4 regions of the Mesorhizobium sp. B283B1A genome follow, and region 2 is predicted to be linked to each of the others. Evidence: predicted binding sites of a transcription regulator. Region 2 holds the regulator's gene; each other region holds the start of a gene.
The links. The regulator LexA, encoded in region 2, represses DNA repair genes until DNA is damaged. The targets are predictions, from matches to a motif close to TGTTCNNNNTGTGTTCNG.
Positions count from the first base shown of each region.

Region 1 (7,812 bases), on a different contig from region 2:
GCTGTTCGGGCTCTAGCGGTGAACGAAGCGTCTGCTCGCCGCAAGCCAAACGATCAGCCGGCGCTGCTCGACACCGAACTGGAACATCTGCCGGCAGAACTGCGCTGGCGCGAATGGATGGGCCGCGTCGAAGCGGTGATCTTTGCGGCAAATGAACCGGTGACACGCAGTGTCCTCGCGCGGGTGGTGGGGAAGAACTGCAATCTCGAGCTGATCATCGACGACATTCGCGCCGAGCTCGGCGGCCGCCCCTATGAGCTGGTCGCGGTCGCCGGCGGCTGGCAGCACCGGACCAAGAAAATTTTTGGCGACGCCATCCGCGCCGCCTTCGGCACGGCAGCGGGCGAGGGGGCAAAAGAGCTGTCGCAATCGGAGGCGCTTGTCCTCATGTGCATCGCCTATTTCCAGCCGATCACCCGTGGCGAGCTGTCGAGCTTTTTCGGCAAGGAGGTGTCGCGCGACCTGATCGGCGTGCTGCGCGCACAGGATCTGATCGCCTCGGGGCCGCGCAGGCCGCAGCCGGGCGCGCCCTATACCTATGTGACGACCAAAACTTTTCTGTCGCAGTTCGGTCTCGACACGCTGCGCCAGCTGCCGGATTTCGAGGCGCTCGAGGATGCTGGCCTGCTGTCGAAGGAGAAGCTGCTGGCGGGAGATATTCCGGTGGGGCTTGTTGGGGAGAGGGGCGCCGAAGAGGAAGAAGGCTAGGGGCCATAATCTTGAGGACCAGGTATTTTGATCGGGCGTTGCCCGAGTCATGCCCTCAGCCGAACGATTGGCCGGAAAGACCACTAGGTTGGTGCCGCCTGCGTGGCGCAGCGAGGAAAACAGGATGCCCCGAAGTTCGGCCGTGATAGCCAAATCCGCAAGCTTCCACGATGGGGAACGCCCGGGAACCATCCCGATACATCCGAGAGCTCTCCGAGGTCGCTGGTGACAACCTCCGCTTCGAGACTGTCGCCGGCGACCTTCTGCGCCAGTGTCCGGGGTGTCGGGCCGGTTACTTGGTCGAGCGGACCGGAACCGCCAATCGCCGTTTTCTGGGCTGCAGCCAACTCCCCAACTACGAGGATACGGCACGCCTGAAATAGCAGAGCGCCGCGCCCATCTCATTCGAGTTCACGCTCGAAGGTCTCGAGCAACCACGTCGCCAACTTGGGTCCCTCAAGATAGAGGCCGATTTCATCGAGCGGGTTGTCCTCGAGTCCTGACTGGGACCCCCAATTCAGACTGCTGACGACGACGTGGTCGGAGTCCCAGGCCAGAAACTTCGCATGCAACTGCGGTTCGGGCACACCTGTGAGGTCCACGATGCCGTGGAGCCGTTCGCGATGCTTTGTGACGTGGCTGCGCTTCACTGGTCCGGTCCGGCGCGAATAATAGATGCGCACGTCGCTGAGCCGCCGGCCGGCGACCTCGGCGGGATCGAACAGCGCCGGGACCATGTTCGCGCCGACCTTGTTGGTACAGCAGACGAAGCGCTGCAGCGCATCGTGGGCCGCAGCGCGCAGCAGGCGCTCAGCACGACCTTGCCCGAGGCTGCGGGATCCAGCAGAAGCCGATACGCGCGAACCCGATCGGCGATGTTCTTGAGGCGCTGTTCGCCAAGACTGGCTCGAATGCAGTTCCGGAGATGCAGACTCCGCCTGGCTCGGCCATAGCCTCTATCCGCTGGCGGCGGCTGCAGATGTCTCGGTTGCGCGGATGACCTCAACGGCCTTTTGTGCAAACGGGTGATCTGCAGTTACACGCCGCAGCCTGCCAAGATCGCTGCGGTCGCCGTGTTTCGCAATCACGCCAAAGGCGAAATGCAGGTCCCGATCACGAAAGCCTACCCGGTGGTACGATGTCGGGGGCACGCCCTCGTCAACCAACTTCCGGCTGACCGCGAGCAGGTCGACCGGAAACACGCAGTGGTGCTCCTGCCAGCCAAAACTGCGGCCGCATTTGGGTTGTCGCCCGCTGAAATGGCTCTGTTAACTCTCCAAATTCAGGTTTGTTCCCTGTCAGGCGACGCGACAGGCATTCTGCTCTTCGCCGACGAAATGCCTTTGAATTTTTGGGGGAGACCGTGAATCAACTCCGACGTCGAAAGAGAAGAACCCCGCAAGCCAAGCCTACAGCAATCAGTGCTGTCGGGGTCTGGGTTGCACGATTCTGGTATCGACTCTATCGGGCAGAGGGGGATGCGTCGGCGCGCTGATGGAAGCCGTCGCGATTGCGTCCGGTGGCAGCACTATGACCATCTTGGCCTCGCGAATTGGCCATAGCGGCTTACCGGCCACGAGGAATATGACTGCGATCACGCATATCAACAGAACGGCGGCCAATAGGTTTGCGATAATTTCGCCGATCTGCATCGCTCGCTCCGTGGCAAATGAACACCCGCCGCCGATGCGGCGGGTGTTCGTGACCAAACTGACGACGAAGGGACTCATGGTCGCCAGTCCGTATGGCAAATGCGCTCGGCGGGTGTTTTGTTGCGCGCTGGGACCAATGGCTACGGCGACATCGGACTTCGGTCCCAATTGCTAAGGATGTTGCAGGTCGGACATTCTTCAGACGGCTGAAGAGCCGAATCCCAAGCCGCCATCGAGGCAAGCCGGGCATCATCCCTTCGGGTTCTGCGACGGTGAACCCGGAGCGGCCCCGCTTTGAACAGCTTCGGACTTCGCTCAGGTGGCATCACGGCCAGTGGCAAGCCTGCCTCTCTGTCATTCCTGACAAACAAGGGTCAGGATGCAATCATCTAAAATGCTCGAAGACAGAGGCGTAACGGCTGAGTCGGGTTCCTGGAGCGACGCACGTTATGAAGCCAGCGGAGTGGTTCAAAGCATGCTCTCCTGACGAAGGTTACTTGCAGATGGCGCGCAGAGAATATTAGCGATTGGGAACATACGGCCCCTGCGGAGGTTTACTGGGTGATCGGCTCTCTGGGAGGTTGCCATGAGAAACCTGTTACTTGCTTCGGTGATTGCCGTCGCCTCGGCCGCAGTCACAGTCATGCCTGCGGATGCACAGTTCTTCGGCCCCGGCATGGGCTTTTTTGGTCCGTTCGGCGGCATCGGCCCATTCGGCGGTGGCCCCTTCTACGGCGGCGGCCCGTTTTACGACTATGGCGGCCGCTATTACGGCCCCCGCTATCGCGATTACTATCCCGGCTACGTTGCCCGCTACCCGCATCGCTACTACTACCGGCATCGGCACTATGGCCGTTGCCACGTGAGGTGGGTGAGGCATTGGCGTCATCACCACCGGGTGCAGGAACGCGTTCGGGTTTGCCCGTACTGACCAGGTCGGACATTGGACCTGACGCGCTAGAATTCTGCGCAGCAACGGCTCGGCTAAGCTCGCCGAGCGGCGTTGCGCGCCAGATCGGCGTAAATTTCAGTCCGGTCGCCGTCGTATTTTTCGATCAACGCCAACGTTTCCTCGCGGGTCATTTTGCCAAGCTTCATCAGAAATTCGAATTCATGCTTTGGGACGGACGAGGCGAGCCGATCCAGCTTCGTCCTCCTGCTTTCACTGCCACCGACCATGGAAATCTCCGTCAGCGGCCAACCGGTCGCGGCTGAGCGACTTTGACATCAACACTGTGTGGCAAATCAGATGCATGGTCTTGACGGCACCGGTTTGCAATGCATCCGCAGGCAGGACAATCACCAAGAGGCCCATCCGTTCCGGCCAAATCGGTTTCCCGAACAGTAGGAACACGATTGCCGCAATCAGTAGGAAAACGGTGGCGGACAAATTCGCGACGATCTCACCAAACGCGAGAGGCGGCGGGCACCTACTCTCAACCAACTGACAACTCCGGTCCAGTAGATGGAGCCTTCGCTGGCAAACGCCTGTGGTGGCAAGGCCAGCGACGCTGATGGCCTCGACTCCAAGGTCTTCAAGGGACCCGTCCCTTTCGCTCATGGTGGCGACACAAGAGACGCTACCCCTCATTTGAGGAGTACGAGTCACGCGGCGTCCCTTATGTCCGCGTAGTTGGCAGGAATTTCCTGTCGCGACAGGTCAGGCCGCCTAGCCCAGTTCCTCTCAGCGTCGAGCAGTTCGCTCTCCGCGGTCATGCCATTCATAAAAAGCCGGAGGACGTGTGCAGCTATGCGCTCTCCGTCCTGCGAAGCAAGCGCTACGCCGCGCTCATTGCAGACTGTCTCACACACGTGGGCAAGCTTCACGATATCGCTCGGCCCCAAAAATCGACCCGGATACAACATTCGGTCCTCTCTCGGAAGCTACTGTGAGCTGTCCATTACTCGGCGTCACCCGCAGGCACAATCACCTATGATAGTCACGCACCTCGAGTCTGCCTAAAATAAAGAGTGGGCACGGCACGTTTGCGCTCGGTCCCCATTCCCGGATGCATAGGTTCTGAACCGGAATATCTACTGGCAGCCGGAACTGACCCGCGCCGACAACAAGGACCTGTCGGTGTCTGCCATCAGGCGACTCTCCCTTGCGACAAACGACGCTTGAGGTCTTCTGAATTCAGGAGGGCTGCCAAATCCTCGGCGTAGCCCTGATTAAGGCATTCTGCCGGTGCCCCCCACGCATCCGCTGGCTGCCCGGTAAACACGTCGAACACCGTCCAGCTCCCGTTAGGGTCGTAATGCCGACCTCTGGCTGTCCTCTCTTCGGGCTGGGCAGCGGGGGAACATTAGTGCCCACTGTAAGTTGGGCACCAACCCAATCAGGTTCTTGATGACAAAAATTCCCTCCTCAAACATTTTGATCCGCAAGCTCCAGACGATCTCTGACCTCGGACCATCAGACACTGCGATCTTGGGAAACGTGGCAATTCAGGAGAAGGAATATCAGGCCAACGCAGACATTCTGCGCGAGGGCGACCGTCCGACGCTTTCGTTTGTTGTTCTGGACGGCTTGATAGGGTCGACAAAAATGACAGGCGACGGCAAACGCCAAATCACCTCCTTTTTTGTTCCCGGCGACATTCCCGACCTTCATGGACTGCACCTGTCCGTTATGGATTGCAGTTTTACGCCTCTGATGGCCTCTCAGGTGGGCTTCATGAGGCATGACGCTCTTCGCGCTATTTGCGACCAGCATCCTTCGATAACGACCGTCCTTTGGCGCTCGACAGTAGTTGACGCGGCGATCTATCGAGAGTGGGTCACCAACGTCGGAAGACGCGACGGCTATGCTCGCATGGCTCACATTTTGTGCGAACTCATTGTCCGCCTCCGCGCCGTCGGCCGCATCGAAGATCATGTGGCCCGCCTTCCGATAACGCAGGCTGCGCTTGGCGATGCGCTTGGCCTTTCCACCGTGCACGTCAACCGAATCCTTCAGGATCTTAGACGCGACGGTCTGATATCCACCGTGGGCTCGCGTTTTCATGCAACCGACTGGGCTGGGCTCGTTCGCGCCGGGGATTTTGATGGCACCTATCTGCACCAAAGGGCCGCTGAAGCGTTGTGGCAGTAGAGGTGTTCCATGGCGAGATATTTCTTTGACAGCAGTGTCCGCGACGAGATCATGAAAGATGATGAGGGGATCGAATGTGATGGGATAGAGGCAGCATGCCGAGAGGGCATGGAGGGGCTCAGAGATTTGGCGCGAGAATTCCTTAAGGACCTCGATGGCCAGCAATTAGCGATCTATGTCAGGGACGAGACTGGTGAAAGGCTGCTGAGCTTGAGCATCACCCTTCAGAAGAAGCTGAGCGGGCTTTGAGCTACCCGGTTTTCCTTCTAGGTCGTGCGAGCGCGTGAAGACGCCATAGGCAGGGGCCTGCCGACAGGCCGCCACCTGCGCTCCTGCTGGGCGGTTGTGATTGCGAGTCATGCACCTCCTAGCCTGCCACAAAAATCCGGCGCACCTTCTTCGTAGCTTTTGAGTTGCGCCTCATCGGCGAGGGCACGGTTGGTTCCTGTGCCAGACGGGCTTCTTTCAACCGCGCAGTTTTGGCAACGCGTTCGGCCCTTTCTTTTTCTACGATAAGTGTCGCAGCCGCTGTAGCTCGCTCGTTACGGCCGTCATCGCTCGACCACGGCATCTCAGTGTTTCCCCTTAAGTTTCATCGCCCGCCGTGCCATTTTGTATCTAAGCCGCGCTCTGGCCTCTTCTATTTGATTTTTAAGCGTGGCTTCGGTCGCCTTGACCGGCCTCTTGCTCGCAAGACGATTGTCGTTGGCAGCTGTATTGATGGGCATCTCGGTTCTCCTGTGCGAGCCCGAACTTCGAGATGCTGGAAGAGTTCCCTCTTCGCGCTCAGGAATCCTGGGCATCGTATGGAGTGATGGAACGTCTATGCTGGGCAATGGTCGACCTCGCGGCAGCGGACAGCACACTCCATTGGCGGGACTGGTAGCGGCCAAAAGGGCGCAAATCTGGTAGCCTCTCATCGCCGTTACAGTCGCACGATCTTGTCGAGATGCAGGCGTATTCGCTGGCCTTCAGCAAAGGCGACTGCGAAGGCCTTAAGGTCGAATGAAAGGGATTTTTCCTGCCCGTCTTCGACTACATGGACCTGCCATTCTCCGCAGGCTTCGACCAATCCAACGCTAGGGTGAGCATTGCCATTTGGCTTCACGCAATCCATCGCAGCCTCCCCTGAAAGTAATGGTCAAGCCGAATTTGTAAGCCCGCTGAAGGCCATCTTTCAATAATAAATGCTTGTACGGAATCAGACTGATCGGGCAGGTAGAGACCCGTTGCGCATTAGCTCGAACGTGACCTTTACAACAAAAACTAGGGCGCTCGTACCGTCATGAACATGCAATACGACTTGGCGGTACGCGCCATCGGGCATGTTGTCTCGAGCTATTTCGAGCAGCGCCCTTGCCGCCTCGTCTTCGGCAGCTTCTAGGCTTGGAAGGTCGGTGCCTTCCGTGTCCGGGAATGAGGTTCCGTTGTCGGTTAGATCGAAGAAGAAGCGGGCCATGCGCTCCTAATCACAAACCCGGAGAAATGTTTCCTGGCGGCCTACCTCATACCTAGCCTGCCAAATGCATACGGCGGCTTAGAACAAGGAACAAAAGCAGATCAAACGCGTTCTGTCGTTCCGAATGAGGAGAACGAAATGCAAGCCTCAGACCGTGCAAAAAGCGACGACATCAAGAAGGATCCTGACGAATGGACGACTGGTGACGAGCCAATGACTCCGTCGCAGGCTTCCTACCTCAAAACATTGTGCGAACAGGCGGACGACGACAAAAGTTACGCCGAAGATCTCAGCAAAGCAGAGGCCTCCAAGCGAATTGATGCGCTAAGGGCGAAGCTGAAGCTTTGATGGCGCCGCTCTGGAGTTGAAATGTGTGGTCAAGGACGGTCACAAATGCCCGTCGCGGCCGCACCAGATGGCTTTCCGAAGTATGGCCTCCCGCCTGCAGCCTGCGAATGGCCGGCTCGATTTAGCAGGGCTGGGATTAAGCGATTGTCCGCTTTGCGCCTCATTCCGGCAGCTCAGGCAGCCGCGACAAGTTCCCAAAAGCTGCCGTTCGAATTGGCTATGCCGGACGGCCAAAACGGAGGTGTTCGGGGATGGGCAGCTTTCGACAAGCAACACGGCTTAGCAGATGCCCACCGCGTTCATGTCGGCGCTGCGTTTGGCCATCGGCTGATCAGTGTGGCCATTGGCCCAGACTGCAACGCGGTCGATCAGACCTACTTCGGTTTGCCTTTGAGGTTGAAGTTGATCGCCGTACAGTCGCAACGCAAGGCATCCGGTGCGGTTCTCGGCGTCACGTAGAGCCACATCCCGCAGTCCGAACATCGCAGGGTTCCGAGCAGGTCTTTGAACGCCGAAACGACGGGGAGGAAGTCCTTCTTCCCGAAGTTCGC
Region 1 covers NZ_JAIUIQ010000036.1:4,959-12,770, reverse strand. The annotation lists gene LB577_RS25145 (DUF1403 family protein) at 1-16, shown strand, start outside; gene scpB (SMC-Scp complex subunit ScpB) at 19-708, shown strand; partial or broken gene LB577_RS25135 (hypothetical protein) at 1,110-1,520, opposite strand; gene LB577_RS25130 (hypothetical protein) at 1,665-1,910, opposite strand; gene LB577_RS25125 (polymerase) at 2,127-2,438, opposite strand; gene LB577_RS25120 (hypothetical protein) at 2,947-3,291, shown strand; gene LB577_RS25115 (hypothetical protein) at 3,345-3,539, opposite strand; gene LB577_RS25110 (Crp/Fnr family transcriptional regulator) at 4,711-5,454, shown strand; gene LB577_RS25105 (DUF6894 family protein) at 5,464-5,703, shown strand; gene LB577_RS25100 (hypothetical protein) at 6,027-6,182, opposite strand; gene LB577_RS25095 (hypothetical protein) at 6,380-6,571, opposite strand; gene LB577_RS25090 (DUF6894 family protein) at 6,656-6,913, opposite strand; gene LB577_RS25085 (DUF3072 domain-containing protein) at 7,052-7,261, shown strand; gene LB577_RS25080 (AAA family ATPase) at 7,636-7,812, opposite strand, start outside.
Region 1: a site for LexA is predicted at 7,000-7,017, ahead of LB577_RS25085 (DUF3072 domain-containing protein). Genes of this name have one in related genera too.

Region 2 (7,812 bases):
GCGCGGAAGTCTCCGATCACGCCGCGCTCGATCAAGGCCCGCATCACCTGGTAGCCATGCGGATGCATGAAGGAAATCTGGCTGCCGCGCTGATTGCCGTCCCGCGGGCTCTCCAGTTCGAGGCCATAGGCACCGCATCTTGCTTCGACGAGCTGGATGAAAAGATCGGTCAGCGCAATGCTCTTCGTGCGCACCGCTGTCATGTCGACATCGTCCCAGATATCCAGCGCCCCTTTCAGCGCCCGCATCGAAAGCACGGGCTGCGTGCCGCACAGGAAGCGCCGGATGCCGCTGCCGGCGGCAAAACCCTGTTCGAAGGCAAACGGCCGCGCATGGCCCCACCAGCCGCTCAGCGGCTGGTGGACATCGCCGTGATGACGCTTTGCGGCATAGATGAAGGCCGGAGCGCCCGGACCGCCATTGAGATATTTGTAGGTGCAGCCGATGGCGAAATCGGCATTGGCGCTGTCGAGCTCGACCGGCAAGGCGCCGGCGGTGTGGCAGAGATCCCAGACGATCAGCGCGCCGGCTTGATGGGCCTTACGTGTCAGCGCGGCCATGTCACGCAACTGGCCGGATTTGTAATTGACGTGGTTGACCAAGATGACCGCGACGCGCTCGTCGATCAGCTCTTCGATATCAGGCGCATCGACGCCTTCGAGCCGCAGCACGGTACCCGGCCGAGTCGAGGCGACGCCTTCGGCCATATAAAGATCGGTCGGAAAGCTGTCGCCCTCGGCGACGATGACCGACCGGTCCGGCCGCATCCCGAGTGCGGCATGCAGCACCTTGTAGATGTTGATCGAAGTCGTGTCGCAGACCACCGTCTGGCCCGGGGCGGCGCCGATCAGCCGGCCGAGCTGGTCGCCAAGCGCGACCGGCATATCGAACCAGCCGGCGGTGTTCCAGGCACGAATGAGGTCCTGCGCCCACTCTTTGGTCGCGGCCTTCTGCAGCTCGTTGAAAACCGCAGGCGCCGCGGCGCCGAGCGAATTGCCGTCGAGGTAGATCACACCCTCCGGCAATGTGAACCGGTCGCGCATGGCGCGTACCGGATCCGCCGCATCCATGGCTTCGACGGCCTTGAGGTCGAGCGTTGCGTTCATGATTGGTGATGTCCTCGATTATTCACGAATGGCTTCGCGAGCCGGCGCGGGTCCCCGGCTGCGCTTGAGGCTTGGCAGAGCAAGCATGGCGAGCACGAACAGGCCCGTGGCAAGCTTCAAATCGGGAGGCGGCATGCCGGCGGCAAGGCAGAACGACACCAGTTGGTAGTAGATGATCGCGCCGGCAAAGGGCGCCAGCAGCTGGCGCCAGACCGTCTGCTTGCCGACAACCGCCTCGCCGATCATCAGCGCGGCCAGTCCGTTGATGAGGATGCCCAGCCCCATATTGACGTCGGCGAAACCCTGCGACTGCACCATCAGCGCACCGCTTGACGCCGAAAACGCGCTCGCCAGCCCGACGCCGCCGATGGTCGCCGCCCAGACATTGATGCCTTGCGCCTCGGCCATATCAGGATTGGCGCCCACGGCGCGCACCGCGGTCCCTTTCTCGGTCCTGAAGAACATGTGGAGCGACACGAAGACGACGAGCGCGAGAAGGCCGGCGACGACGATCTTGCTGGCCGGAAAACCCGGCCGCGCGAACGGTACCCAGTCGAACACCGCGGGCGAACCGAAGACGGAGAGATTGGACTTCCCCATGATGCGAAGATTGATGCTGTAGAGCATCGTCATCATCAGGATACCGGCAAGCAGCGTGTGGATACGGAAGCGCAGATGGATGAAGGCGGTGCAGCAGCCCGCCGCGAAACCCACGATGAATGCGACCAGGATGCCGGTCACCGGCGCTGCTCCGGCAGCCAAAAGCACGCCGCAGACGCAGCCGCCCAGCGGAAACGCGCCTTCGCTGGTGAGATCGGGAAAATTCAGCATGCGAAACGGGATCATGATGCCGAGCACGACAAAGGCCAGGATCAGGCTTTGCGCCAGGGTGACCGGCATGATCGCGATGAAGCTGGAGAGAACTTCCTGAATAAAGCCCATGGGGATCAGCTCGCCAGCAGCATGCGGTCGGTCTTGACGGAAAAATGGCCGATCAGATCGATAACCGTGACCCTGGCCTTTTCCTCGCCGGTGACTTCCAGCAGGACCCGGCCCGCGTCGAGCATGATCACCCGGCTGCCATAGTCGACGGCGTGCTGCATGTTGTGGGTGACCATCAGTGTGGTCAGCTTCAGCGCGCTGACGGCGCGCACCGTCGCCTGCATGACGATCTCGGCCGTGCGCGGGTCGAGCGCTGCGGTATGTTCGTCGAGCAGTAATAAATCAGGTGATCCGCCGACCGCCATGATCAGCGACAGGGACTGCCTCTGTCCGCCCGAGAGCAGGTCGACGCGCGTGTCGAGGCGATTTTCAAGGCCGAGGCCCAATATCGACAGCCGCTCCTTGTAGGAGGCGAGCCTTGTGGCGTTCAACCCTTGCCGCAAGGTGCGCTTGTGGCTGCGCAGATCGGCAAGCAGCATGTTCTCCGCCACCGTCATGCTGGCGGCGGTGCCGCGCATCGGATCCTGGAAGACCCGCGCCAATTTGGCGGCGCGCTTGTGCACCGGCATATTTGTCACATCGGCGCCATTGATCAGGATCTTGCCGGAATCGAGGATCAGCGCGCCGGAAATGGCGTTGAGCATGCTGCTCTTGCCGGCTCCGTTGGAGCCGATGACGATGCCGAACTCGCCAGTCGCCAATGACAGGCTGAGGCTGTCCAGCGCGATCTTCTCGTCGGCCTGGCCCCTGTAGAATACTTTGCGCGCGGATCGGATCTCGAGCATCGTTCCTCCCTGACCTGACGGGGGGCGGCGCCCCCCCCGGGCCCCCCCCCCCCCCCCCCCCCCCCCCCCTCAGTCCCGATATCAGTCGACGATGCAGCCGCAATCGGCCATCGAAGCCGGTATCTCGATGCCGAACGCGGCCATCGCCTTGCGGGAGATTTGCGCCATGTGGTCTTTGTAGGCCGGGCGCGATGGCGCGATCGTTTTCGGATCCTTGCCCTTGAGGATCTCGGCGGCGATGTTACCCGCATTGACGCCGACCTGCGTGTAATTGACAGCGAAGCTTGCCGGTACGGTGCCGTTGCGGACCGCGCTGTCGTCGGAGTTGACGACCGGGATGCCGGCCTGGCGAGCGGCCGCGGAGACGGCGGCGATCGCCGGCTGGATCAGGTTCGAGGCCGGGCCATAGATAACGTCGGCCTTGCCGGCGAGCGAGGCGATGCGTTGCTGGATGTCATTGACGTTGTCGATGCCGACCTCCACGACTTCGAAGCCGGCCGCAGGCGCCGCCGCCTTGATCTTTTCGACGAGGGCAACGTCATTGGCCTCGCCTGGATTGTAAGGCACGCCGAAGCGCTTGGCGTTCGGCAGAAGCTTCTTGGTGAAGGCCATCACCGCGGCGACATCCTGCAGATCGCTGGCGCCGGTCATACCTTCATCTCCCGCGTCCCACGACGGCACCAGCTTGGCCGCCACCGGATCGGTGACCGCGGCAAAGACGATCGGAATGCCGGAGCCCGCGAGTGCCTTCTTGGCGATCTGCGAGACCGGCGTGGTGATGGTGTAGATTAGCTTGGGCTGCTCGGCCTGCAGCTTGGCGATCATCTGCGGCACCAGCGATGCGTCGAAATTGGTATGGCTCTCCGTGTAGACGACGTCCTTGCCCTCGACGAAGCCATTGTCCGTCAGCGCCTTCTTGAAGCCGGCTATGGCGGCGTTCAATTGCGGATGCTCGCCGAAATTGGCAATGCCGATACGGATCTGATCGGCCGCGGCGCTGCCGGCGCTGACCATCAATGCGCCTGCCAGGGCCAATCCTGACAGCCATGCGGATTTCGACTTCAACATCATTTCCTCCCAGATTTGATCAGCGCCGCCTCGGGGCACCTCCAGCGATCATGGTCAGTCCCTCGGCGCATGTCAAACATTATATATAATTCTTGCCATCACCCACCATCATATATAATTTCTCCAATGGCAGAGAACGAATGGATCGCAATGCAGGACCAGAAGAACTCCACCAAGACAGAAGCCGCCTACCAGCTTCTGCGGCGCGATATCCTCACCACCCGTCTCATGCCGGGCGCCCCGCTCAAGCTCAGCGCTCTGCGCGGCACCTACGGAGTGGGCTGGACGCCGCTGCGCGAAGCGTTGTCGCGCCTCGAAGCCGAACGCCTGGTCACCGCCATCAGCAATCGCGGCTTTGCGGTCGCCCCCGTGTCCCGCGCCGAACTTGAGGATCTGGCGCGCGCGAGGATGGTCGTCGAGATACCGCTCTTCCAGGAATCGATGGAGAAAGGCGGCCGGGAGTGGGAAGACGCGGTTGTCACCGCGCACTACCGGCTCGCCCGGTGCAAGACCGCGGTGGACGACCCCTCGGATGCCGCCGTCGATCAGTGGGACGAGAACCACGAGGCTTTTCACGCGTCGTTGCTGAGTGCGGCGACGTCCAGCTGGCTGTTGCGGTTTCGCTCGACGATCTCGGATCAGCTGCGCCGGCACCATCGCTTTCTTGGGCTGGCGCCGACATTGCGGGCCGCGGCCGGCCTCAAGGACGGCTACGAGGAGGCTATGAACGCGCTGCGCGAGGCGATGGCGATCGAGCACCACACGGCAATCATGGAAGCCGCCCTGGATCGCGACGTCGAGCGGGCAAAAGCGCTGATGACGGCCCACATCGGCTATACGCTGCACGTCTATGTCCACACCGAGGACGGCGACGCGAACAAGGACGTCGGGCGCGCCGGCAGCCTGAAAGCGGTTGCCGGATGATCTCGGCGCCTCCGCATCGTCCGACGCTCGACGAGATTGCCGAAGCCCGCGATCGGCTGGCTGCTTCCGAACCGGCGATTGTTGGCGTTTTGATTTCGTTTCGTTCACGGCAGGCAAGCCGATCGCAGGCGCGAAAATCGGCCTCGCCAGGGTCAGCCGTCCGCTGATGCCGAGCCATGTCGCAAGACTGGCCGCAGGCTATTAACCAAGACATTTCAATGCGGGCGACGGGCGGCAACGGGCGAAAATCCCCGATTTCCGGCCTGTCCGGCCCTGCAAATGATTACGGCCCTCTTACCAAATTCACTAAACTTTAAACGGTTGCAGAACACAACTGGAACAGATAGTGTTTGTTCTGGGTTTGTTTTTTCGATTCTGGATCAGAACCATTCTGGATCAAAACCTTGTCCAGATGCCTTGGGGGCCGCCATGCTGACACGCAAGCAACATGAACTCTTGATGTTCATTCATGAACGGCTCAAGGAAAGCGGTATTCCGCCCTCCTTCGACGAGATGAAAGAGGCGCTCGACCTCGCCTCCAAATCAGGGATCCATCGCTTGATCACGGCGCTGGAGGAACGCGGCTTCATTCGCCGGCTGCCCAACCGGGCGCGTGCGCTGGAAGTGCTGCGGCTGCCCGATTCGATCGCGCCGGGCCTCAACGCGGCGAAGAAATTCTCTCCAAGCGTCATCCAGGGAAGTCTCGGCCAAGGCGGTCTCGGTCAGGGCAGCCTCGGCCGCCAAATCAAGCCGGCACCGTCGCGCTTTGCCGCTGCCGGCAATGACGACGATGCGGTTCCAGCGGTGTCCATCCCGGTCATGGGTCGCATCGCTGCCGGTGTGCCCATCGATGCCATCCAGCATCAGACGCATACTATCTCGGTGCCGCCGGACATGATCATGGGCGGCGAGCACTATGCGCTGGAGGTCAAGGGCGACTCGATGATCGAGGCCGGCATCTTCGATGGCGACACTGTCATTATCCGCAACGCCGATACGGCGAGCCCGGGCGAGATCGTCGTGGCCTTGGTCGACGAGGAGGAAGCGACTCTGAAGCGGTTCCGCCGCAAGGGTGCCTCGATTGCGCTTGAAGCCGCCAATCCGGCCTACGAGACGCGCATCTTCGGGCCAGACAGGGTCAAAGTGCAGGGCAAGCTCGTTGGGCTGATCAGGCGCTACTGAGCCGGCACGGCACTTGGCTTGTCAGGTTTGCGATAGGGCTGCAGGCCCCTCGCCTCGCGCGAAAACTTTCGCTGCGCGTGCCAGGGCCGATACGGACTGTCCACCGCGAAACTGATGGTCGGCGGACCGGTGGCAGATTGGCGGTCGAAGAAGATGGCCGCGCTGCCCTTGCGGGCGAGCTGCCGTTTGGTGACGACGAGAACCAGCGGATTGTGGCAGGCGTCGTAGGCCGTTGCGTCATTGACGATGATCAGGTCGGCGAAGCCACAGGCCTTCCAGGTATCCTTGCGGTCTTCGACATGCGCTATGATCGCACCGGACGGGTGCCTGGCGAGACAGACACCGTCGGTGCAATAGAACGGCGCTCCCGGCGGCAGGCTGACGGCATCGGCAATATCGAATTGTCCATCCGCCTTGTCGAACATCTCCGGCAGGATGATGGTTTCGGATCTCAGCGCGCGTTTCCAGTTGTCGACGGTGAATTCGTTCGGCCGGGCCCGGCTGACCGCGAGTTCGCCACCGCCGATCGGCAGCGCGACCAGCCGCGCGTCTTCCGAGACCAGCACATCCGGCGTGCGCGTGTCGGACACCACCAGCAAGCCGGCGAGCGCGAATGGAAGCGCTGCAAGCCGCAGCCACGTCGTCGCCATCGTCGCGATGACCAGGGCAATTGCCACCAGCAGAACGGATTGCTGTGAGATGAGCCCGACCGCATCGACCGGAGAGCGTTCCGATATCCACGCCGAAATGGCGATCATCGCGGTCAGGCCCTTGCCCATCAGGTAAAGGGATGGCGCGTCCAGGCCGAACGGCATCAGCAGCGCGCTGGCAACGGCCAGGAACATCACGAGTGAGACGATCGGCATGACGGCCAGATTGGCGAACAGGCTGAGCGGCGACACCCGCTGGAAATGCCAGATGGCAAACAGCGCCGTGGCGCTGCCGGCGATGATCGACGTCATGGCCAGCCCGCCTGTCGCCAGCAGGAATTTGCGCGTCAGGAAACCCGGCAAGGAGCGCTTCGGCGGCGGCGGTCTGGTCTTTCCCGCCCGGTGATCCGCCCAGCCGGCATAGGCGCCAACCAGGGCCGCGGTCGCGGCGAACGACATCTGGAAGCTCGGGCCGACCACCTCATGCGGCGAGACCAGGATGACGGCGATCGCCGAGATCGCCAGATTGCGCATGGTCAGCGCCGCGCGATCGAACAGGACGGCAATCAGCATCACCGCCAGCATGATGAAGCTGCGCTCGGCGGCGACGACGACGCCGGAGATGACGAGATAGGCGGCGATCGAGAAAAGTGCTGCCGCGGCCGCGTATTTCTTCACCGGCCGGCGCGCGGAAAAGTCCGGGAACAGCGCGAAGGCGCCGCGCAGCAGTCCCATGATGGTGCCGGCGACCAGCGCCATGTGCAGTCCCGAAATGGAGATGATGTGATAGATGCCGGTGCGCCGCATCGCTTCGTTGATTTCGTCGGGGATGCCGGCGCGCACGCCGACGATCAACGCCGCCGCGATCTCGCCTTCTGCGCCGCCGACGCTGCCCCTGATATGGTCGGCAATGGCTTCGCGGGCGTTCTCTATCGCTGATGAAAGGCGGGCCGACAGCGGCATGCCAGCGTCGTCGGCTGCAACGACTTTTGGATTGCCGAGAAAGAACCCGCTGCCACCGATGCCGGCGAAATAGCTGTCGAAGGAGAAATCATAGCTGTCCGGCCGCACCGGACCGGTCGGCGGCAACAGCTTGGCATAGCCGGTAATAAGGGAGCCGGCGGTCATTTCCGGCGGTATCTTGCGTGTCGAAAG
Region 2 covers NZ_JAIUIQ010000018.1:68,379-76,190, forward strand. The annotation lists gene kynU (kynureninase) at 1-1,106, opposite strand, end outside; gene LB577_RS17235 (ABC transporter permease) at 1,125-2,048, opposite strand; gene LB577_RS17240 (ABC transporter ATP-binding protein) at 2,054-2,833, opposite strand; gene LB577_RS17245 (ABC transporter substrate-binding protein) at 2,915-3,901, opposite strand; gene LB577_RS17250 (GntR family transcriptional regulator) at 4,028-4,825, shown strand; gene lexA (transcriptional repressor LexA) at 5,255-6,007, shown strand; gene LB577_RS17260 (ComEC/Rec2 family competence protein) at 6,001-7,812, opposite strand, start outside.

Region 3 (7,812 bases), on a different contig from region 2:
AGGCGGGGCGAAGAGCTGGGAAGTGATGCCAACTTGCCGACATTGGCCGCCCTACAGCGCCTTCGCAATCCGCGCCGCCAGCCATGCATTGTTCTCAACCAGGGCGATGTTGGTCTTCAAACTGCGGCCGCCGGTCAGTTCGAGGATTTTCGACAACAGAAACGGCGTCACCGCCTTGCCCGTCACATTGAGCGCCTCTGCCGCCTTCTGCGCAGCTTCGATGTAGCCAGCCATCTCTTCGGCCGGGATTTCGTGGCTTTCCGGCACCGGATTGGCGATCAGCATGCCGCCATTCAAGCCCAGTGCAGCCCTGGTCCGGAAGAAATGCGCGATCTCTTCCGGCTTGTGCAGGGTCAGCGGCGCGCGGAAGGGCGACTGCCGTGACCAGAAGGCCGGCATCGTCTCGCAGCCAGCGCCGACGACAGGCACGCCGCGCGTCTCCAGTACTTCCAGCGTCTTTTCGATGTCGAGGATCGCCTTGGCGCCGGCCGAGACGACGATGACCGGCGTGCGCGCCAGTTCGTCGAGGTCGGCAGAGATATCGAAACTCTTTTCCGCCCCCTTGTGCACGCCGCCGATGCCGCCGGTGGCGAACACTTTTATGCCGACCATGTGCGCCGCGATCATGGTGGCGGCGACCGTTGTGCCGCCGGTGCGCCCTTGGGCGACGGCGAAGCCGAGATCGGCGCGCGACAGCTTCATGGCATCGCCCGTCATGGCCAGCGATTCCCGCTCTCCATCCGAGAGGCCGATCTTGATGCGGCCGCCGACCACGGCGATCGTCGCCGGCACGGCGCCGCCGTCACTGATGATCTTTTCCACATCCGCCGCCATGGCGCCATTGTCGGGGTAAGGCATGCCATGGGTGATGATGGTGCTTTCCAGCGCCACCACCGGCTGGCCGGCGGCGAGGGCCCGCGCCACCGGCGCATGGACGTCGATGAAGGGGTGGGCGGTTTCCGGGTTCATCTGGATCTCCAAGCTGGAGCGCCCGCGTCTATCTCGACGCTGGCCGGCGCTGCGGACCATGAATTTGCCGGTCTCATGCCATTTCCTGCGCATCCGGCACAAGGGCCAAGGCTTGCACGAAGGATGCCTCGCTGAAATCGGGAACGGCATCGGCGCTTTCGATGGCCAGCGTCGCCGCCGCGACGCCGTCGCGCAAGGCCTCGCGAAAAGGCAGACCGCGCAGCAAGGCCGCGATCGTTGCGCCCGCCAATGCGTCGCCGGCTCCGGTGACATCGGCGATTTTTCTCGGCGCAGGCGGCAGGATCGAAAAGGCGCCCGTTTCGTCGAAACCCAGCACCGCGCCGCCACCTGCGGTGACCACACCGCTTCTGAGACCGCTGCAGCGCAGCCCATCGACGACATCCTTATTCGTGGCATTTGCGTTGACGCCCGCCAGCACGATGGCCTCGCTCCGGTTCATGAAGACCAGCGCCAGCGCGCCGAGCACCGGCATCAGCCGCACCACCTTGGCCGGCGAAATGGCAATCGCGTACACCGGCTTGCCCGCGGCGAGTGCGACGAGCCGCTCCAGCGCGGAGGACGGCAAATTGGCGTCGCACAAGATAGCATCGGCGGCAGCGACCACCTCCCGCACCTTGGAACGCCTGATCTGCTTGGGAAACGCCAGGTCGTAGAGAGCCATGTCGGCAAAGCCGACGATCAGTTCGCCCTCGCGGTCGATCAGCGCCGTGTAGCTCGGCGTGGTTCGGTCGAGGAACACCGCCGACAGATCGGCGATGCCAGCTTCCGCTATGGCGCGCGAAACGGTATCGCCCGCCGCATCGCCGCCGCGCATCGACATCAGGGAGGCCGACACGCCGCGCCGCACTGTGCTGCGCAATGCATTGAAGACGCCGCCGCCGACATCCTCGCGCATCGTGCCGGGATTGGACGCGGCGGGCACATAGGCGCCGGACACCTGGCCACGCCGGTCGATATGGGCGCCGCCCACGGCCAGTATCTTTGCGGATTTCACCATGCCGGCGATATGCCCTTTGTTATTCCTGCCGCACAAGCGTTAGGCTGCGGATGGAGTTTCGCACGCAAGACAGCGATTCGGCGAACCGAAACAATCGAACTGTCTGGCCCAATGCGAGGTGCATCGCTGTTCGATCTCTTGGTACGAAAAAAGAACAAATCCGGATATCGCTTGTTTTTCAGATGTTTGATCCCTCTTGCCCAACGAGAACAAAAAAGGTACAAAATGGTAGGGATTACGGATTGTCCGGCCTTCATTGACGACCAAGGGGTGATGTATCATGGCTCAGAATTCTTTGCGGCTTGTAGAGGATAAGGCAGTGGACAAATCAAAGGCTCTGGATGCGGCGCTGTCGCAAATCGAGCGGGCTTTCGGCAAGGGCTCGATCATGCGGCTTGGCGCGAACGAGCAGGTCGTCGAGATCGAGACGGTGCCGACGGGCTCGCTCGGCCTCGACATCGCGCTCGGCGTCGGTGGCCTGCCGCGTGGCCGCATCATCGAGATCTACGGGCCGGAAAGCTCGGGCAAGACGACGCTGGCGCTGCACACGGTGGCGGAAGCCCAGAAGAAGGGCGGCATCTGCGCCTTCGTCGATGCCGAGCATGCGCTCGATCCGGTCTACGCCCGCAAGCTCGGCGTCGATCTCGAAAACCTCCTGATCTCACAGCCCGACACCGGTGAGCAGGCGCTGGAAATCTGTGACACGCTGGTGCGTTCCGGCGCCATCGACGTGCTGGTGGTCGATTCGGTCGCGGCGCTGACCCCACGCGCCGAAATCGAAGGCGAGATGGGCGATTCGCTGCCGGGTCTGCAGGCACGTTTGATGAGCCAGGCGCTGCGCAAGCTCACCGCCTCGATCTCGCGCTCCAACACCATGGTCATCTTCATCAACCAGATCCGCATGAAGATCGGCGTCATGTTCGGCTCGCCCGAAACCACCACTGGCGGCAATGCGCTGAAGTTCTACGCTTCGGTGCGCCTCGATATCCGCCGCATCGGTTCGGTCAAGGACCGTGACGAGGTCGTCGGCAACCAGACCCGCGTCAAGGTGGTCAAGAACAAGCTGGCGCCGCCCTTCAAGGTGGTCGAATTCGACATCATGTACGGTGAAGGCGTGTCCAAGACCGGCGAACTGGTCGATCTCGGCGTCAAGGCCGGCGTGGTCGAGAAATCGGGCGCCTGGTTCTCCTACAATTCGCAGCGTCTCGGCCAGGGCCGCGAAAATGCAAAACTGTTCCTGCGCGATAATCCCGATACGGCGCGTGAGATCGAACTGGCGCTGCGGCAGAATGCCGGGCTGATCGCCGAGAAATTCCTCGAAAATGGTGGCTCTGAGGGCAATGGCGACGACGGTTTCGAGGATGAAGCCGGCGCGATGTAGGCCAATGGCCGGAGTTCGGCCATAATTCCTGCCTATGATCCAATGCTTATGTAATCGAGTTCTATAGTACCGCGTCCAAAACCGCCGGCCTTCGCGCCGGCGGTTTTTGTTTTTGGGCTGCCGGCAAGGTGGTGGATTGACCCAATTCCGTGTTTCTGGACAGGGTGAAGCGTGCCCGCTAAAAGGCCCAATCTATCTCTGGAATCTATCTCTGCAAAAAGCAGAGCCCATTTCCGCCGGGTCGCCGGCGGTTTTCGCGAAAAAAGGCAGCAGTCATGAGTGGCGTGAACGAAATCCGGTCGACATTCCTCGACTATTTCCGCAGGGAGGGCCACGAGGTCGTCGCCTCGAGCCCGCTCGTGCCGCGCAACGACCCGACATTGATGTTCACCAATGCAGGCATGGTGCAGTTCAAGAACGTCTTCACCGGCCTGGAGAAGCGGCCCTATTCGCGCGCCACGACTGCTCAGAAGAGCGTTCGCGCCGGCGGCAAGCACAACGACCTCGACAATGTCGGCTATACCGCGCGCCACCTGACCTTCTTCGAGATGCTCGGTAATTTCTCGTTCGGCGATTATTTCAAGGAACGCGCCATCGAACTTGCCTGGAACCTGATCACCAAGGAGTTCGGGCTGAAGAAGGACAAGCTGCTGGTCACCGTCTATCACACGGACGATGAGGCGGCCGGTTTCTGGAAGAAGATCGCCGGTTTTTCGGACGACCGCATCATCCGCATCCCGACCTCGGACAATTTCTGGGCGATGGGCGATACCGGTCCTTGCGGGCCGTGCTCGGAAATCTTCATCGATCGCGGCGAGCATATCTGGGGCGGTCCTCCCGGCAGCCCCGAGGAGGATGGCGACCGGTTCCTCGAATTCTGGAACCTGGTGTTCATGCAGTATGAACAGGTGACGAAGGAAGAGCGCATCGACCTGCCGCGTCCCTCGATCGACACCGGCATGGGCCTGGAGCGCATGGCCTCCATCCTGCAGGGTGTGGAAAGCGTCTTTGAGACCGACCTGTTCCGGCACCTGATCGACGTGGCGTCCTCCGCACTCGGGCGCGCTCCCGATGCGGAAACCGTGGCCTCCTACCGCGTCATCGCCGATCACCTGCGCTCGTCCTCCTTCCTGGTCGCCGACGGCGTGCTGCCGTCGAACGAAGGACGCGGCTATGTGTTGCGCCGCATCATGCGCCGCGCCATGCGCCACGCGCAGTTGCTCGGCGCGAACGAGCCGCTGATGTGGAAGCTGGTGCCGGCGCTGGTGCGCGAGATGGGCCAGGCCTATCCCGAACTGCTGCGCGGCGAACAGTTGATCACCGAGACGCTGAAGCTCGAGGAGACGCGCTTCCGCAAGACGCTGGTGCGCGGCCTCGGCCTGCTCTCGGAGGCGACGGAAACTTTGCATGCCGGCGACATGCTGGACGGCGAGACGGCCTTCAAGCTCTACGACACCTACGGCTTCCCGCTCGACCTGACGCAGGACGCGCTGCGCCAACGCAACATCTCGGTCGACCTTGCCGGCTTCACCAATGCGATGGAGCAGCAGAAGGCCGAGGCGCGTAAGCATTGGACCGGATCCGGCGAGGCCGCCACCGAGACGGTCTGGTTCGCCGTGCGTGAAAAGACCGGAGCCACCGAGTTCCTTGGCTACGAGACCGAGCAGGCGGAAGGCCTCGTCCAGGCGCTGGTCAAGGACGGCAAGACCGTCGACAGCGCCGGCAAGGGCGACGCCGTTGCGGTGGTCGTCAACCAGACGCCGTTCTATGGCGAGTCCGGCGGTCAGGTGGGCGACACCGGCATCATCTCGGGCGAAGGGTTTTCGATCGAGATCTCCGACACGCAGAAAAAGGCCGACGGACTGTTCGTGCATCTCGGCAAGGTGGCAAGCGGTACGGTCAAGACGGGTGCTGCTGTCGAACTCAAGGTCGACCATGCGCGCCGCACCAGGCTGCGCGCCAACCATTCGGCCACGCATCTGATCCACGAGGCGCTGCGCGAGGTGTTGGGCACCCATGTCGCGCAGAAGGGCTCGCTGGTCGCGCCCGAGCGCCTGCGTTTCGACATCTCGCACAACAAGCCGATCTCATCGGAGGATCTCGAAGAGGTCGAGCGCATGGCCAATGAGATCGTCGTCCAGAACGGCCCGGTGACCACGCGCCTGATGTCCGTCGACGACGCCATCGCCGAGGGCGCCATGGCGCTGTTCGGCGAGAAATACGGTGACGAGGTGCGCGTCGTCTCGATGGGCACCGGTGTGCATGGCGCCAAGGCCAACCGGCCCTATTCGGTCGAACTCTGCGGCGGCACCCATGTCCGGGCGACCGGCGATATCGGCTTGGTGCGTGTCGTGTCGGACAGCGCCGTCGCCGCCGGCGTGCGCCGCATCGAGGCATTGACGGGCGAAGCCGCGCGCAAACACCTCGACGAGCAAGACAGGCGTTTGAAGGCGACGGCAGCCGTGTTGAAGATTTCGCCGGCCGATGTGCCTGCGCGCGTCGAGACGCTGCTCGAAGAGCGCAAGAAGCTCGAGAAGGAATTGACCGAGGCTCGCAAGAAGCTGGCTCTGGGCGGCGGTGCCGCGGCCGGCGCGCCTTCGGAAAACGAGACGGTCGCGGGTGTCGGCTTCCTCGGCAAGACGGTCTCCGGTGTATCGCCGAAGGATCTGAAGCCGCTGGCCGATGCCGGCAAGACGTCGCTCGGCTCCGGCGTCGTCGTCTTCGTCGGCGCCGGCGAAGACAACAAGGCCAGCGTCGTGGTCGCCGTCACCGACGATCTCCTCGGCCGTTTCAGCGCCGTCGACCTGGTCCGCGTCGCCTCGGCCGCGTTGGGCGGGCAGGGCGGTGGCGGACGGCCGGACATGGCGCAAGCCGGAGGCCCGGATGCGTCGAAGGCCAACGACGCGATTGCGGCTGTGAAGGCGGCGCTCGAGGCGGTGTAGGCGAGTGGACTGTTATAGCAACGGTCGGAGGGACAGTGCCCCCCTCTGTCCTGCCGGACATCTCCCCCACGAGTGGGGAGATCGGACGTCGCACCGGCTTTCGCCAATCTCCCACGTGGAAACAACCGCGCCGGAATAGGCGCCCGGCGGACGCTGCCAATCTCCCCCCAAGTGGGGGAGATGTCCGGCAGGACAGAGGGGGGCACTGTCCCGCAGACGTCTCAACACTTGTCAGCCGACTTTTTCAGTCCGAACGAAGCTCGGCCACGCCGCAATGCGCGCATACCAGTCCCGGATATCCGCGAACCGCGCCAGCAGCTGTTGCCCCTCGCTGACCTTGACGAAATAGGCAATGATCGGCGCCGCATGCAGATCGGCCAGTGTCAGCTGCTCGCCGAGCAACCATGGTCCCTCCGTCGTCAGCGAGGTCAGCACTTTCAGCACCGTCTCCGCTTGCCGCAGCCCGCCGGCGATCAACGCCTCATCCGGCGCTTCCTTCTCCAGCCGCTCGACGGCGACATCCCAGACCATTGACCGGTAGGCATAGGCGTCGAGCATGCCGATGATCTGGCCCATCCTGGCGCGGCTGCGCGCGTCGGCAGGCTGCAGCGCCGGTCCGTCGAAGGCCTCGTCGATATAGCGGGCAATCGCGCTCGTCTCGAAAAGGTGAAACCGATCATGCTCGAAGGCCGGGATGCGGCCGAACGGATGGTGCTCGAGATACCAGGCGGGGATGCCCTCGGCGGCGAAGATATCGACCGGCACGAGTTCGTAGTCGACGCCTTTCTCCTCCAGCACCATCCGGGCGATGCGCACATAGACGCTGTAATCCGCGCCGTGGAGGATTGGCTTGGTCATGTTTTCGCTCTCGGTGGCCTAAAAAGCGAAAGCTCCTTTCGGAGCCTTCGCATCTAGAACTGCCGGTGTTTTACGCCATCGCCTTCTGCAAATTCTCGTCGATCTTGTCGAGGAAGCCGGTGGTCGAGAGCCAGGGCTGGTCGGGGCCGATCAGCAGCGACAGGTCCTTGGTCATGAAGCCGCTCTCGACGGTCTGGATGCAGACCTTCTCCAGCGTGTCGGCAAACCGCTTCAATTCTGCATTGTCGTCGAGCTTGGCGCGGTGGGCGAGGCCACGTGTCCAGGCGAAGATCGAGGCGATCGAGTTGGTCGAGGTTTCTTCGCCCTTCTGGTGCTGGCGATAGTGGCGGGTGACGGTGCCGTGCGCGGCTTCGGCTTCCACCGTCTTGCCGTCCGGCGTCATCAGCACCGAGGTCATCAGGCCGAGCGACCCGAAGCCTTGCGCCACCGTGTCGGACTGGACGTCGCCATCGTAGTTCTTGCAGGCCCAGACATAGCCGCCCGACCATTTCAGGGCGGAGGCCACCATGTCGTCGATCAGGCGGTGTTCGTACCACAGCTTCTTCGACTTGAACTCGGCCTCGAATTCGGCCTCGTAGACTTCCTGGAAAATGTCCTTGAAGCGGCCGTCATAGGCCTTGAGG
Region 3 covers NZ_JAIUIQ010000010.1:90,277-98,088, forward strand. The annotation lists gene LB577_RS10855 (TfoX/Sxy family protein) at 1-26, shown strand, start outside; gene LB577_RS10860 (pseudouridine-5'-phosphate glycosidase) at 52-969, opposite strand; gene LB577_RS10865 (carbohydrate kinase family protein) at 1,043-1,987, opposite strand; gene recA (recombinase RecA) at 2,268-3,368, shown strand; gene alaS (alanine--tRNA ligase) at 3,644-6,310, shown strand; gene LB577_RS10880 (glutathione S-transferase family protein) at 6,542-7,168, opposite strand; gene LB577_RS10885 (NADP-dependent isocitrate dehydrogenase) at 7,239-7,812, opposite strand, start outside.
Region 3: a site for LexA is predicted at 2,193-2,210, ahead of recA (recombinase RecA). Genes of this name have one in related genera too.

Region 4 (7,812 bases), on a different contig from region 2:
GATTATCGAATACTAGTCTAAAGATCGACTGCGCCTCTTCGATATGGCCGAGCCACATCTGCTTGAGGCGCGGGTCGAGACTGGCATAGGGCGCAGCCAGGCATTGCGGGAACAGGACGACCAGGACTGCCGCCAGCGCGAGCGCAAGCAGGCCGAGCGCGATCAGGCGCCGACCGAGCGTGGAGTTGGCCATGTCGAGCGACGCCACGGCGGCGAGGCCGCATCCGGCGAGAGCGGCCACCACGAACTGCACGGTCGAAAAGGCATCGCATTGCGGCTGGCCCCAAACCGATGGGGCGATGGTTGTGAGGAAGACCAGCGCCGAAACGCCGGCAAAGCCGAGGCCGAAATCCCTGGCGATCCGCCGCTCGCCGCTGGGATCGGCGACAAACAGCAGAGAGACGCAGACGCCGATGGTGGCGACATAGGGCGCCGTTTCCATGCCGACCGCCAGCGTCAGCGCCGCGCATAAGCCGGCAAGCAGGGCGGCCCATCGCCGCACGGGCGCCTCGAGCAGCAGGCTCAAGCTGGCCATGGTCAGCGTCAGCTGGACGTTGTGATGATCGAGCGCGCCGGGCGAAAAGATGCCGATGAAATGCAGCGCCGCGGCACCGATGACGACAGCCGGCAGCACGGCGCCCGCGCCGGCAAAACTGCGCACCGCGCGGATGGTAAAGAGCAGAGCCAGACAGAAGAGCAGCGCCGGCCAGAGCACCTCCGCGATGGTCTCGGCCACGGCCATGCTGCCGGTCAGCGCCGAGGCCACGAAGATGATGGCGGCGAGCGGGGCGTCGACCAGCCGCGACCAGTGCATGACGAAGCCGCCTTCAACGCCCATCCGGTACTGATGCAGGTCGAACCAGCCCTGGCCAGCCAGCATATCGCGAACCTCGACCAGACGCAGCAGACTGTCATTGTCGCCGCCGGCATCGGTCAAGCTCGGGAAACCGCCGAGAGCGTTGACGGCAACCATCGCCAGCGTGGCGACGACCGCAACCGCGAGGTCGTTGCGCCGTGACGCAGGCCGCGTGGCCTTGACGGAAATCATGGTGTCGGCGGGAGTCACGGGACGGCCTCTGGCGCTCTCTTTTGCGAAGGAACCTATCGCGAACTCACTGCGCAAACCTTAAACCGGTGTTGCACCGGCAACTCCCTGCCGCGAAACGCTTTGTTTGCTATTGGCAAATATGGTCCCGGATCAGGGAATGAACGGGCAATTCGATCTGGACCTTGGGCATGAGCGTTGTGACGATCGAAAAAAAGATCCTGAATGCCGCCCACGGCCGGGCGGTGTTTCAACGCCGCATCCGGGTCCTCTCCGACCATATCGGCGCCGTGCTGGGCGATGGCGGCACGGTTCTCGACCTCGGTTGCGGCGATGGCTCGCTGGCCAAGGCGGTGATGGACCGGAAACCGGGGCTGACGTTTCGCGGGATCGATGTTTTTGTCCGGCCGCGCACGGCCATTCCCGTAGAGATTTTCGACGGCGTTACGATTCCGGCAGCATCGAAATCGTTCGACTGGGTGACCATAGTCGACGTTCTCCACCACACGGACAATCCCGGCCATCTTGTCGACGAAGCCGCAAGGGTCGCCCGGAAGGGCGTTGTCATCAAGGATCACCTGCGGGACGGGCTCTTCGCCTACGGCTCGCTCCGGTTCATGGACTGGGTGGGAAACAAGGGCCACGATGTGAGGCTGCCCTACAATTACCTGTCCAGGCAGGAATGGGAGGCGATTTTCGACGGGATCGGACTCAAAGCCCAAAGCTGGCGAGAAAACCTGTCGCTGTATCCCTTCCCGGCAAACCTGCTGTTCGACAGGGGTTTGCACTTCGTCGCGTCGCTTCGCTAGAGCGAACACTCTCACGCGGCTCTTTTTTCGTCGCGAAAAACCCAAACCGATGAAAGCACATAGCTCGCCGCGCCCGCAGCGACCGTGATACCGGCCGACATCACCAGCGGCGACGCGGAAAATACCGACACCGCGACATGGGCCAATAGGCCCGCAAACACTGCGCAGGCCAACTGGCTGACGAGGTAACGTGGCAATGCACGGCGATGGTCGTGCTGTCCCTCGAACGTCCAGCCACGCTGTGCCGAATAGGCCACGACAAAGGCCAGCATATAGGCGATCACGCTGCCGACGAACGGCGGCAAGCCGGCCGACACCAAGCCCCACGACAGTACGAAGAACAGCAGCGCCGCGCCAATGCCGACGACGGCGAACCGGATAAGCCGTACCGCGGCGAATTTTCGCACGAGCTGGTTCATTTTTCAGCAGTCGCGACGGATTCGCCTGATCCGGTGGGCTGGCCGGCTTTCAGCCGCTTGACCGGGATCTCCAGGACACCGAGCAGGAATGCCGAAAAAAAGGCCTGGAACGAAATGACGATCAGGCTCAAGCCCAGCACGACGATGCGCGGGATTTCGGAATCGTTCAGCGGGCCGAAGCCAAGATGTGCCCAACGCAGCACGGCATAGCCGACGAACAGCACGCCACCGGCGAAACAGATGCCGGCATTGGCGGCAAGACGATCGGTGCTGATGGTCCTGGTCAGCCAATCTGAGCCTCGGCTGCGCGGCAGGATGCCGGTGATCTCGGCATAGTATCGCGATATGGCGCCAAAGGTGATGAGCTGGATGCCGGTGATGATCATGAAGCAGGCGGCGACGAAGGTGTTGAGGTCGAGCGAAAGATTGTCGATCACCCGCAGCGGTCCGAACACCAGCAAAGCCGCAAATAACAGGCCAAGGCTGGCGAGCACCGTGCCCGGTATGAAGAACATCCAGCGCGGATTGTAGACCAGCAGGAATTTGAGATGCCGCCAGCCGTCACGCCAGGTCCTGAGGTGCGGCGGCCGGCTGCGGCCGTCAGGCTTGAGCGTGGTCGGCACTTCCTCGATGCGCAGGCCGGCAAGCGCGCTGCGCACCACCATTTCGCTGGCGAATTCCATGCCCGTCGTCTGCAGGTCGAGCTTGCGGATGCTGTCGGCGTTGAAACCGCGCAGGCCGCAGTGGAAGTCGCCGGTCCTGATGCGGAAAAACAGGCGGCCGACGAAGCTCAGCACCGGATTGCCGAGATAACGATGCAGCGGCGGCATGGCGCCGGTTTCGATGCCGCCCTGGAAGCGATTGCCCATCACTAGGTCGGCGCCGTCGCGCAAGCGCGCCATGAAGGCATCAAGCGCACCGAAATCGTAGCTGTCGTCGGCATCGCCCATGATGATGAAGCGGCCCCTGGCGGCGCCGATGCCGCCCAGAAGAGCGGCGCCATAGCCCTTTTGCGCCACCGGGACGACGCGGGCGCCGCCTTGGGCAGCGATCTCCTGCGAGCCATCGGTGCTGCCATTGTCGGCGATAAGCACCTCACCCAGGATTCCGGCCTTGTCGAGGAAAGCCCTGGCCTTGCCGATGCAGACGGCCAATGTCTCGGCCTCGTTGAGGCACGGCATCAGGATGGTGAGTTCAAGCTGTTTGGTCGAGGCGGCGCGGATGGCGGTGAGCGCGTTCATGGTCGTTGTTCCATCGGGGATCCCCGTCCGGCGCCTGCCGTTGGGATATTCGAGGCCTATTCTTGTATGGGAAGGCTTAAGAAAACGATGACGCAGGCACTTGCCTTGTCGGGATCGGGTGTGCGGGTTTGCGTCTTGCTGTTGTCGATCTTCCGGATGTGGCGATTGGCAGAAGGCGCCGGGACCCTTATATCGCTCTCGTCGACTGTGCTGGGGACTTGCCATGAAGCTGAAAATCGCCGTCCAGATGGACCACATCTCCACCGTGTCGATCACCGGCGACACCTCGTTCGCGCTGTCGCTGGAAGCGCAGCGGCGCGGCCACCAGCTTTTCCACTACACGCCCGACCGGCTGTCGATGCGCGATGGCAAGGTGTTTGCCCGCATCGAGGCGATGCAGGTGCGTGACGAGAAGGGCAGCCATTATTCGCTGGGCGAAAAGGTGCGCACCGACCTCTCGGAGATGGATGTGATCCTGCTGCGCCAGGATCCGCCCTTCGACATGAACTACATCACCACGACACATATCCTCGAGCGCATCCATCCCGGGACGTTGGTCGTCAACGACCCGGCCTGGGTACGCAACAGTCCGGAAAAGATCTTCGTCACCGAGTTTCCCGACCTGATGCCGGAGACGCTGATCACCAAGGATCCGCTCGAAGTCGCCGCTTTCCGCAAGGAGTTCGGCGACATCATCATCAAGCCGCTCTACGGCAATGGCGGCGCCGGCATCTTCCATCTGCTCGAGGGCGACCGCAACCTCGCCTCGCTGCTCGAAATGTTCGGCCAGATGTTCCGTGAGCCCTACATCGTGCAGCGCTATCTCAAGGACGTGCGCAAGGGCGACAAGCGCATCATCCTGATCGACGGCGAGCCGGTCGGCGCCATCAACCGGGTGCCGGCGGAACACGATTCCCGCTCCAACATGCATGTGGGCGGCCGCGCCGAGAAGACCGAACTGACCGAACGCGAGCGCGAGATCTGCGCCCGCATCGGACCGTCGCTCAGGGAGCGTGGCTTCATCCTGGTCGGCATCGACGTCATCGGCGACTACATGACCGAGATCAACGTGACCTCGCCGACCGGCGTGCGCGAAGTGCAGCGCTTCGGCGGCGCCGACATCGCCAGCCTGTTCTGGGATGCGGTCGAGGGGAAGCGGCTGAAGTCGGCCGCGTAATCGCCGCATGTTGACTCTACGGCGCGGGTACCGCCCTCCTACCGGATTCGAGATTGTCGGAGCTATGCTGCGCCATCGCCGCAACCTCCGGAAAGGGCGTCCTTCCGCGAAGGCGCAACCTGCTCTTCAGGCAAGCTTGCTGTCGGACGATCCGTTCATATCCTATTCGGGAATGTCCGGTACGCCCCTCGGATTGGCAAGTCATATGCCTCACCTTCCACGCAGCCATCGCGCCTGGTTTCTCATCTCGCCAACCTGGTCCATCGAAAACAATTCCAGCGTCAAAACGATCCGGACCTATGCCGTTCTGCATAGGCTTAGGAACCCCCGTCACTCGCTGATCTTCCTGTGCAACACACAAGCCGAGGTGGATCTGTTGAACCAGTCCGGTGAGGCCGCTTTCCTGCACAACAAGACCTCGACCACCTCCGAATACATATTCAGGCCGCTCGACGACATCGCTGTGGAATTTGATGCAATCTACAACGCGCAACTGGCTTCGTGGAAACGCCACGACCTGTCGGTTGGCATCCAGAGTTGCGCATTTGTCTTTTATCGCGATTCAATCGAGTCATCGACGGCGGAGTCGGAAAGAGCACGAATAAATCGGCACAGGGAGCTCGCGCCGGGCCACGTGTTTGTCAATCAGTTCGACAGCACCGGCAAGCCTGTCCGATTGGCGCCGGCTCAAGTGAACATGCATCTAAACCGTGCAGCCGTGGGAATTTGTCTCTCCGAAGTGGAGGGGCCAATGTTCGCCAGCACGGAATATCTTCTCGCGGGGCTTCCTGTGGTCACGACGCCGAACCATGGTGGCCGAGACCTTTATCTGGATGACGACTATTGCCTTACGGTTCCACCCGATCCTCGATCCATCGCGGAGGCTGTCTTGGCCCTGAAGGAGCGGCGAATCCCCCGGACCTATATTCGTTCGCAAACTTTGAAACGAGTTGAACGGGACCGCGGGCGGTTCATAGACCTTGTAAATGAGATTTTTCTGGAAAGCGGCTCTTTGCGCCGGATCGCCATGCCTTGGCCTTTCCGATATCCTGTCATGGAGTGGCTTCCACCCCAGATCGCAATCGATCGATCCCTTTCAGGTACGGTCGATGCTTTCATCACCGCTTAGACGGCAAGCGGAAGCGGCCGTTTTCATTTTGTCTTAACCATGTTCCGCTTTTGCAACCGGCCACGATCCGCCTGCAACCGCAGCGTTTGCCTGTTCTCGTAATGTTCTTGATTTGACCGAAGAATTGTGATTGTCTCCGCGAGGGGTCATTCTTGGTCAATCGTAGGGGTTGCGGCCCGGGGGCTTAAAAATGGTGGCGCGGGTTCGCACGGTCGCTTTCCAGGGCATCGAGGCCGTGCCGGTCGACGTGCAGGTGATGATCGCGCCTGGCAAGGTCAACATGCACATCGTCGGCCTGCCCGACAAGGCTGTGGCCGAAAGCCGCGAGCGGGTGCAGGCGGCGCTGCATGCGTCCGGGCTGTCGATGCCGTCGAAGAAGGTGACCATCAACCTGGCACCCGCCGACCTGCCGAAAGAGGGCAGCCACTACGATCTGCCGATCGCGCTCGGCCTGATGGCCGCCCTTGGCGCCATTCCCGGAGACATGCTGGCCGGCTATGTCGTGCTCGGCGAGCTCTCGCTCGATGGCACGATTACCGCCGTGGCCGGTGCCTTGCCGGCGGCGATCGGCGCCAACGCCGAGGGCAAGGGGCTGATCTGCCCGTTCGCCTGCGGACCGGAAGCCGCCTGGGCGGGGCGGGAATTCGACATTCTGGCACCGCGCAGCCTGATTGCCATCGCCAACCATTTCCGCGGCACTCAGGTGCTGTCGCGGCCGGAGGCCGGCATCCACGCTTCGGCGCTGGACCTGCCCGACCTCGCCGACATCAAGGGCCAGGAGACCGCCAAGCGGGCGCTGGAGGTGGCGGCCGCCGGTGGACACAATCTCTTGATGATCGGGCCGCCGGGATCGGGCAAATCTATGCTGGCGCAGCGGCTGCCGTCGATCCTGCCGCCGCTGGCGCCGAAGGAACTGCTCGAGGTCTCGATGATCGCCTCGGTGGCGGGCGAACTCGGCGAAGGCAAGCTGACCGACCGGCGGCCGTTCCGCGCGCCACATCATTCGGCGTCGATGGCGGCGATGGTCGGCGGCGGCATGCGCGCACGGCCGGGCGAAGTATCGCTCGCCCATCACGGCGTGCTGTTCCTCGACGAGTTTCCGGAATTCACACCACAGACACTCGATGCGCTGCGCCAACCGCTGGAGACCGGCGACTGCATGATCGCGCGCGCCAACCACCGCGTCACCTATCCGGCGCGCATCCAACTGGTGGCGGCGATGAACCCGTGCCGGTGCGGCATGGCCGGCGAGCCGGGCTATCGCTGCCTGCGCGGCGAACGCTGCCGCACCGACTACCAGGCGCGCATTTCGGGTCCGCTGCTCGACCGCATCGATCTCAGGATCGAAGTGCCGGCGGTCTCGGCGAGCGACCTGATCCGGCCCGACCGGGCGGAGAAAAGCGCGGCGGTCGCACTGCGCGTTGCCCGCGCCCGCACCATCCAGCGCGAACGCTTCGAACGGCTCGGCGCCACCCGCGCCACCACCAACGCGCATTGCGCGCCGGCGATGATCGAGGAGATCGCCATGCCGGATGCCGCCGGTCTGTCATTGCTCAAGGACGCCAGCGAAAAGCTCGCCTTTTCGGCGCGCGCCTACCACCGGGTGCTGAAAGTGGCGCGCACGCTCGCCGACCTCGACGCCAGCGAAACCGTCGGCCGCATCCATCTGGCCGAAGCGATTTCCTATCGCATGAGTTCGGAGCGGATGGCGCAGGCGGCTTGAAGGGTGTGGCCAGAAGCGAGATGACGGACCGTCTTGTCTTACGGGGCGGATGCAGCGGCCTTGGTGGTAGTGTCTCGGTTGCAAGTGCGGCCCTTACAAAAAGCGGAGTGATGAAATTTGAAGTACGAGTGGGCGAACAATCCTCATCGGTTTGTTCCAGTAACTTTCTGCGCCGCGGTCGCTCTGCTCAGTGGCGCAGCCATTATCACTGCAATGCTGAGCATTTTTTTGCGGGACGATTCTTATGGATCGATTGATGAACAGAATCT
Region 4 covers NZ_JAIUIQ010000008.1:26,471-34,282, reverse strand. The annotation lists gene LB577_RS08645 (GtrA family protein) at 1-1,066, opposite strand, end outside; gene LB577_RS08640 (class I SAM-dependent methyltransferase) at 1,237-1,854, shown strand; gene LB577_RS08635 (GtrA family protein) at 1,866-2,273, opposite strand; gene LB577_RS08630 (glycosyltransferase family 2 protein) at 2,270-3,514, opposite strand; gene gshB (glutathione synthase) at 3,738-4,691, shown strand; gene LB577_RS08620 (glycosyltransferase) at 4,756-5,820, shown strand; gene LB577_RS08615 (YifB family Mg chelatase-like AAA ATPase) at 6,011-7,543, shown strand.
Region 4: a site for LexA is predicted at 5,912-5,929, ahead of LB577_RS08615 (YifB family Mg chelatase-like AAA ATPase). Genes of this name have one in related genera too.